DNA from 2 places in the Luteimicrobium sp. NPDC057192 genome. Region 1 is predicted to be linked to the other one. Evidence: predicted binding sites of a transcription regulator. Region 1 holds the regulator's gene; the other holds the start of a gene.

Region 1 (4,370 bases):
TCGACGTTGTACGCCGCGCCGCTCGGGGTCGCCGGGCTCATCCGCAGCCAGCTCCTCGCGGACCGCACGGGCGTGTTCACGTCGGCGACGCTCGAGCTCGGCGGATCGTTCGACTCCGCCGCGCGGTCGCTCGGCCTCGTCGCCGACGGCGTGTCCTGGCGCGGCCTCGACGTGGGCAGCCCGTTCGACTACGCCCGGCAGGGCATCCTCTACGTCGCGCGCCACCTCGACCCGCCGGGGAGGCAGGCGAGCGAGGCGCACCTCGCCGAGCTCGAGCGGCTCGTGCGCGCCGCCGGGGGACGCACGCTCGGGCTGTTCTCGTCGCGGCGAGCGGCAGAGGAGGCCGCCGAGGCGCTGCGCGACCGGCTCGAGGTGCCGATCCTGTGCCAGGGGGACGACCAGCTCCCGACGCTCGTGCGGGAGTTCGCCGCCGACGAGGAGACGTGCCTGTTCGGCACGCTGTCCTTGTGGCAGGGGGTCGACGTCCCCGGCCCGTCGCTGTCGCTGGTCGTCATCGACCGCATCCCGTTCCCGCGCCCCGACGACCCGGTCCGGTCCGCGCGCTCCGAAGCCGTCGACGCCGGTGGCGGGAACGGCTTCATGCAGGTCTCCGCGACGCACGCCGCGCTGCTGCTCGCGCAGGGGGCCGGGCGTCTCGTGCGGTCGACGACCGACCGGGGCGTCGTGGCGGTGCTCGACTCGCGCCTCGCGCGCGCTCGCTACGGCACGTTCCTGCAGCGCTCCATGCCGGGCTTCTGGCCGACACAGGACCCGGCTCTGGTTGCCTCTGCGCTGGAGCGGTTGCGCTCCTAGGCTGGGCGCGGCGGACACGTCACCTGACCGAGAGGCGGCACGATGGCACCGAGCGCAGCACCAGGGATCACCGGCGGGCACCCCGAGAACGCGGCGGCGTCCGGGACACGGCCCGAAGGGCGCCCGTCGAAGGTCTCCATCGTCGGGGCGGGCGCCGTGGGCGCCACGACGGCCTACGCGATGCTCATGCGCGGTGCCGCCCGTAACGTCGCGCTGCTCGACGTCAACAAGGCCAAGGTCGACGCCGAGGTGCTCGACCTCCAGCACGGCATCCAGTTCATGCCGCAGGCCAACGTCGAGGGCTCCGACGACGTCGCCGTGTGCGCGGGCTCGGACGTCGTCGTGGTGACGGCGGGCGCGAAGCAGAAGCCCGGCCAGACGCGGATGGACCTCGCAGGCGACACGATCGCCCTGATGCAGAAGATCCTGCCCGGCCTGCTCGAGGTCGCCCCGAACGCGATCTACCTCATGGTCACCAATCCGGTCGACGTCGTGACCTACGCCGCCCTGCGTTACTCGGGGCTTCCCCCGAACCAGCTGTTCGGCTCGGGCACCGTCCTCGACTCCTCGCGGCTGCGCTTCCTCGTCGCCGAGCGCGCGGGCGTCGCCGTGCAGAACGTCCACGCCTACATCGCGGGGGAGCACGGCGACTCGGAGATCCCGCTGTGGAGCTCCGCGACGATCGGCGGCATCCCGCTCCGCGACTGGCCGGGTGTGGGCGGGCTCCTGCCGCTGACCGACACCGACCTCGAGCGGATGCACCACGAGGTCGTGCACTCGGCGTACGAGATCATCGCAGGCAAGGGGGCGACCAACTACGCGATCGCCCTCGCGGCCACGAGGATCGTCGAGGCCGTCCTGGACGACCAGCACACCGTGCTCCCCGTGAGCTCGCTTCTCCAGGACTACGACGGCCTCAGCGACGTCTGCCTGTCGGTCCCGTCCGTCGTCGACCGCACCGGGGTCCGGGAGACGATCCCGACGCCGATGTCCGACGCGGAGCGTGCCGGGCTCCGGGCGTCCGCCGACGCGCTCCGGGCCGCGGCCAGGACGTTCGGCCTCTGAGACAGGGACTGCCGTCCGCTGACGCGGAGCCCGCCCGGCGGGACGGCCGGGCGGGCGTCAGACGCTGCGCAGCACGCTGACGACCCGCCCGAGGACCTGGGACTCGTCGCCCGGGATCGGCTCGTAGGCGGCGTTGTGCGGCACGAGCCACACGTGGCCGCCGGTGCGCTTGAACGTCTTGACCGTGGCCTCGCCGTCGATCATCGCGGCGACGATCTCCCCGTTCTCGGCGACGTTCTGCCGACGGACGACCACCCAGTCGCCGTCGCAGATCGCCGCGTCGATCATGGAGTCCCCGACGACGCGCAGGAGGAAGAGCTCGCCCTCCCCGACGAGCTGGCGCGGGAGCGGGAACACGTCCTCGACGACCTGCTCCGCGAGGATCGGGCCGCCCGCCGCGATCCGCCCCACGACCGGGACGTAGGCGGGGGTCTGCGGGAGCTCGGTGACCTCGGCGACGGCGAACGCGGAGTCCTGCGTGAGCGGCGGGATCGCGCGCGAGTCGTCGGGCTGGACGACCTCGATGGCGCGCGGGCGGTTCGGGTCGCGTCGCAGGTAGCCCTTGCGCTCGAGCGCGGTGAGCTGGTGCTTGACGCTGGACGGGCTGGTCAGCCCGACCGCCTCGCCGATCTCGCGCATGCTCGGCGGGTAGCCGCGCTCCTCGACGGAGGCGCGGATGGTGTCGAGCACGAGGCGCTGGCGCCGGGTCAGGCCGTCGGGTCCGGTGGGGGCTTGCGTGAGGGACCGGACGGTCGCGAGGGCGCCGTCGTCGCCCTCGCCCGGTCCGCGCGTCGTGCCGGTGGTGCCGCTGGCCATGCCGTCCTCCTTGCCGGCCCGTAGGCCCTGCGTCGACGCTCCTTGTCCCGTGCTGCCTGGTCGACGCCGCCCCGTCGCGCAGCCTCACGCGAGCGCGGCCCCGACCTGTGTCCCACCGTAGGGCACCTGACGTGCAGTTTCAAACATGTGTTCGAGCGTGTCTCGACATCTGTCGGGAGCTCGTGCTAAGAATCGTACAGACGTTCGACGTACAGGTGTTCGAAGAATCCGCTTCAGAGCGGGTCGGTGCGGCGGGCGGTACGGCATTGTCGGGACGAGCGGTGAGGTGTGGCATGAGTGCGACGGTGAGCTGGCCTCTCGGGGCGGACGGGACGACGCGCCGCGTGGAGCGGGGGCGCGACGGCACCCGTCCCGGCCCTCTGCGACTCACGCGCCGGGGTCGTGTGGTTCTGGGGATCGCCGCGTTCGTGCTCGCGTGCACCGGCGTCGTCGCGACGGGCGGCGCCCAGGCGAGTGGGCCCCACCGAGGTGTCGAGGTGACGCGCCACGTCGTCCAGCCCGGCGAGACCCTGTGGGCTCTCGCGAGCTCCGTGGCGAGCTCGCGCGAGGACCTGCGTGACGTGGTCGTGGAGATCGAGAGGCTCAACAACCTCGATGGTGCCGGGCTGCGTGCCGGCGAGCAGCTGCTCCTCCCGGTCGCCCGCGGGTGAGGCTCTTCGCGCCCTCGGTGCCGGGTGAGGTTCGGTCAGGCTCCTCGCGGCGGCTTGCGCAGCCGGGTGAGGTTCGCCTAAGTTAGTCATGCCTTACCTGCTGGCTGGGGGGTCAGGAGCAAGGTGTCGACCCATCGGGTCGGCGTGCACGTCCGCGTGTGGCGAGGCGAGTCGCGATACGCGCAGGGGACGGGGGCGTCCCGGCGGGGACGGCTGCTGCGGCGGCCGTCCCCGTTCTCGTGGCAGCGGGCCCCCGGTCCCCGGCACTGGGCTGATCCTGACCAGGGCTGACATTCCGGTTCGTGTCGGTGGTGCGTCCGAGGACGATGCTGCCCGACACCGCTCGAAGTTGTTCGACAGGCTTTAGTAGGTTGAGCACCGTCCCCCCGGCCTACCTCTGGAGCCCGCTCATGCACTGCCCCTTCTGTCGGCACCCCGACTCGCGCGTCGTGGACTCGCGCACGTCGGACGACGGCCAGTCGATCAGGCGCCGGCGGCAGTGCCCGCACTGCGGCAGGCGCTTCACGACGATCGAGACGGCCAGCCTGTCCGTCGTGAAGCGGTCGGGCGCGACGGAGCCCTTCAGCCGCGACAAGATCGTCGGCGGCGTCCGGAAGGCGTGCCAGGGCCGCCCGGTGTCGGAGGACGACCTGGCGCTCCTGGCCCAGCGGGTGGAGGAGACCCTGCGGAGCTCGGGCTCCGCCGAGCTCGACGCGTACGAGATCGGTCTGGCGATCCTCGGGCCGCTGCGCGAGCTCGACGAGGTCGCCTACCTGCGCTTCGCGAGCGTGTACCAGGGTTTCGACTCGCTCGAGGACTTCGAGGCGGCGATCACCTCGCTCCGGGTCGACCGGGAGCGACGGGACGAGCCCGCGGCTGCGGACGGCGACGCTCCGGGAGCCGCGGAGGTGTCGTCGTCGCCGGCCACGGAGGCGGAGGACCGGTAGGGCCTCCCGGCCGGTCGGACCCGGTCCGGACTCGATTTCCCGTGGCGCGGGCCCCCGC
Region 2 (4,370 bases), on a different contig from region 1:
GGCAGGTGGAACACGCTCTCGGGGACGAACTTCTCATGGCTGCGCAGACCGAAGAGTCCCAGGTCGTCGAGCCACTCCGCGATCGGGTTCCGCTTCCCACGCGCGAGCCGGTAGGGAGCAGGAAGACGGAGAGTCGTCACGCGAGCAGCCGCGTACTCGTCGCGGATCGGCGTGATCCCGAACGCCGCGGCAGCCTCGGTGACGATCGCAAGGTTCTTCTCGTCGATCGACGCGTACCGGAGCGGCTGTCGCTTGACGAACGACCCGTCCCCCAGCAGGTGCGCGAGCATGACGACCTTGCGGTCGTCCCACGCGGCGTTCTGCTCGGGCCCTGGTACGTGCCGCGGCACGCCCACACGCGACCCGACCTCGAGCTCGCCCAGCGCCGTCCAGCCGCCGTAGGTGAGGAACGGGTGGTTCGCGGTGGCCTCCACCTCCTTGCCGGACGCGAGCCGCACCCGGAACACCGGCTTTACACCGGTCGGGAACACATGCGTCAGGTGCCGCCGCACGTACTGGAGCCGGTCGTTGAGCGCCCAGACCGGCACGTCGCGAGCCCCCAGCGCGAACAGCTCGCCCATCGTCGTCTCGGCGCCGGTGTCGGCGCGCAGGATCCGCGTGTCCTCGGTGAGGCACCCGGACTCACGGAGGTCCGACATCGCGGGCTTCTTGTCCGTCCGCTGCTCGGCGCCACGGTTGAGCTGCGAGATCGCGATCACCGGCACCTCGAGCTCCTTGGCGAGCAGCTTGAGCGCACGGGAGAACTCGGACACCTCCTGCTGTCGGGACTCGACGCGCTTGCCGGACGTCATGAGCTGCAGGTAGTCGATGACGACGAGCTTGAGGTTGTGCCGCTGCTTGAGCCGCCGGCACTTGGCGCGGATCTCGGTCAGGGTCATGTTCGGGGAGTCGTCGATGAAGAGCGGCGCCTCGGAGATCTTGCCCATCGTGGCGGCGAGCTTCTGCCAGTCCTCGTCGCCGAGCTGCCCGTTGCGGAGCTTCTGCAGGTGGATCCGCGCCTCCGCGGACAGCAGGCGCATGGTGATCTCGTTGCGGCTCATCTCGAGCGAGAACACGACAGCGGCCTGGTTGTGCTTGATCGAGGCCGACCGGACGATGTCGATGCCGAGCGTCGAGTTGTGCGTCGGGACCATCGCACGCGTCGCCAGGTACAGGTGGTCGGGGTGGTCGATCTCGACGCACCGCACGGGCACCGACTCGACCGGCTCGACCGACACCACGAGGCGGGCGGCGAACCGCCGCGAGGGGCGCAGCTCCTTGTGGAGGAGTCGCAGGTCGTCGCGCCCGAAGACGTCGTCGTCGGCCTCGAAGACGACGCTCGCTGCCCCCGTCTCCGCGACCGGCTCGGTCCGGTACCCCAGCCCGACGACGAGCTCGCGCACGTCACCCGCCACCGAGCCCGTGGCGAGGTCGAGGCTGACCGCGCCCGACCGCAGGACGTGCCCGGCGTCGTCGGCGATGCCGGCGAGGAGCTCGCGGCGCTGCAGCTCGCCCGCACGCAGGTACTCGAGCGGGACCCGCGCGAGCTCGCCGCGGGCCACGGCCGAGCCGACGACGCGCGGCGGCGCGGCGAGCGCGACGTCCGGCAGGGCGAGCGGCAGGGTCGTCACGACGGCGTGGTTGGGGCGCCGGTCCGGGGTCTCGGCGTGGACGGTCGCCGCGAGCTCCTCGGTCGTGCGCACGGTGCCGTCGAGCCCGGACCCGCGCCGCGACTCCCGCGTCGACGTCGACCACTCGTGCAGCGCGTCGGCGACCACCTGGGTGCCGTCGTCGAACGTCACGCGGTAGCAGGGCCGGTCCACCAGGACCTCGGTCGCGCGGACGACGCGCGTCGGTCGGCCGTCGGCGGCCAATAGCTCGTCGCCCACCCGAACCTCGCCCATCGTGGTCCAGCCCGTGGGCGTGGGCAGGGGCGTGTCGAGCGCGAGCGCCTTGCCGATGGCGGGACGCGCTGCGACGACGATCATCTGCCCGGGGTGCAGGCCGTTCGTGAGCCGGTCGAGGTCCGCGAACCCCGTCGGCACGCCGACCATGCCCTCGCCGCGGTGCCCGGCGGCCTCGATCTCGTCGACCGTCGGGCCGAGGATCTCGGCGAGCGGCACGTAGTCCTCGCTCGCCCGCCGCTCGGTGACCGCGTAGACCTCGGCCTGGGCGTTGTTCACGATGTCGTCGACGTCGCCGCCGTCGGCCGCGTAGCCGAGCTGGACGATGCGCGTGCCCGCCTGGACGAGACGACGCAGCACGGCCCGCTCACGGACGATGCGCGCGTAGTAGCCGGCGTTCGCGGCGGTGGGGACGCGGGCGATGAGGTCGTGCAGGTACGGCGCGCCGCCGACGCGCTGGAGCTCGCCCAGCTTGGTCAGCTCCGCGACGACCGTGATCGCGTCCGCCGGCTCGCCGCGACCGTAGAGGTCGAGGATCGAGTCGTAGATCGTCTCGTGCGCGGGGCGGTAGAAGTCGGTGCCGCGGATCTCCTCGACGACGTCGGCGATGGCGTCCTTCGAGATGAGCATCGACCCGAGGACGGACTGCTCGGCGGCCACGTCCTGCGGGGGCGTCCGGTCGAACGCTCCCCCACCGGGCGCGGCGTCGGGAGCGTCGTAGCCTGCCTCGAGCTCGTCGATCGACATACGCGCCGGGTCCCCCTCCTCGTCCGTCCGGCACGGGCTGCGCCGGTACGAACACCTGTTCTACTCGTACCCCCCGACAAGCCGTGGTCCGGTCCTGAGACCACGGTCCCGCCGCGGGAGCCTCCGCGACAGTAGGCGCACCGCCGACGACACACAACCGCGCGCTGACGCACGTGTGGACAACACTGTGGACAACCTGGGGACAGTTCCCCGAGCGCTGTGCACAGGTCGTGGACAAGGCTGTGGACAACACGCATGTCGTTTGCGCACGGGACGCTGGAACGGCGGAACCGCAACGGTTCGTTAGCCTGTGGAACTGTGGACGGAAATCTCTCGCGCGACACGCCGGAGCGCACGGACGAGAGCCCCGTCCCCTCCCGCAGCCTCGACCGGCAGATCCTCGCCCTCGCGGTCCCCGCGCTCGGGGCGCTCGTCGCCGAGCCGCTCTTCGTCCTGGTCGACAGCGCCGTCGTCGGGCACCTGGGCACGGCCCAGCTCGCGGCGCTCTCCGTCGCCTCGACCCTTCTGACGACGCTCGTCGGCCTCTGCGTCTTCCTCGCCTACGCGACCACCGCGGCCGTCGCGCGACGCATCGGCGCGGGCCGCCGCCGCGAGGCCCTCCAGTCCGGCGTCGACGGCCTGTGGCTCGCGCTCGGGCTCGGCCTCGTGCTGGGCGCCGTCCTCGCGGTCGTGGCGCCGTGGGCCGCGCACGCGCTCGGCGCCGCCGACGACGTCGCCCACTACGCCGCCGTCTACCTCCGCTGGTCCGCGTGCGGGCTCCCGGGCATGCTCGTCGTGCTCGCGTCGACCGGCGTGCTCCGCGGCCTCCAGGACACCCGCACGCCGCTGTGGGTGGCGTCCGGCGGGGCCGTCTTCAACGCTGCGCTCAACGTCCTCCTCGTCTACGGCGTCGGGCTCGGGATCGCGGGCTCCGGGATCGGCACGGCGGTCGCGCAGCTCAGCATGGGAGCCGTGCTGTGCGTGGTCGTGGTGCGCGGCGCCCGCCGCGAGCACGCGTCGCTCACGCCCCACGCGGGCGGGATCTGGGCCAACGCGCGCGACGGCGTGCCCCTGTTCGTCCGCACGCTCTCGCTGCGCGCGGCGATCCTCGTGACCGTCTTCGTCGCGGCCGCGCTCGGCGAGGTCGCGCTCGCCGGGTACCAGGTCGTCAACTCCGTCTGGGGCTTCGCGGCGTTCGCTCTCGACGCCCTCGCGATCGCCGCCCAGGCGCTCGTCGGCCACCGCCTCGGCGCGGGCGACGTCGCCACCACCCGCCGCGTCCTGCGGCGCACCCTGCAGTGGGGCGTGGGCGCAGGCACCGCCCTCGGCCTCGTCATCGCCGCGGGCGGCTGGTGGTTCGCGCTGCTCTTCACCCAGGACCACGACGTGCGCGTCGCCGTCGCCGTCGGGATGGCCGTGTGCGGCCTGCTCATGCCGATGGCGGGCTGGGTGTTCGTCCTCGACGGCGTCCTCATCGGCGCCGGCGACGGTCGCTACCTCGCCTGGGTCGGTGTGCTGACGTTCGTCGTCTATGTCCCCGTCGCACTGGCCGTCCGGGCCTGGGCGCCCGACGGCGCAGCAGGGCTCGCCTGGCTGTGGCTGGCGTTCGCGGGGGTCTTCATGGCGGCCCGCGCGCTGACCACGGGGCTGCGCGCCCGCGGCACGGACTGGATGCGCGTCGGCGCCTGACGCGACGCCGGGGACGACGAAGGCCCGGCC

Evidence for each region. Region 1 encodes LexA, which represses DNA repair genes until DNA is damaged. Its sites were predicted from a motif close to TCGAACANNTGTTCGA; they were not measured.
Region 2: the regulator LexA is predicted to act here: its motif matches at 2,699-2,714, upstream of ACFT5B_RS00530 (replicative DNA helicase).

Annotation. Positions count from the first base shown of each region.
Region 1 is NZ_JBHUWD010000026.1:285-4,654, reverse strand. It holds gene ACFT5B_RS12795 (ATP-dependent DNA helicase) at 1-813, shown strand, start outside; gene ACFT5B_RS12790 (L-lactate dehydrogenase) at 856-1,878, shown strand; gene lexA (transcriptional repressor LexA) at 1,936-2,694, opposite strand; gene ACFT5B_RS12780 (LysM peptidoglycan-binding domain-containing protein) at 3,192-3,365, shown strand; gene nrdR (transcriptional regulator NrdR) at 3,776-4,312, shown strand.
Region 2 is NZ_JBHUWD010000001.1:95,693-100,062, forward strand. It holds gene ACFT5B_RS00530 (replicative DNA helicase) at 1-2,651, opposite strand, end outside; gene ACFT5B_RS00535 (MATE family efflux transporter) at 2,970-4,340, shown strand.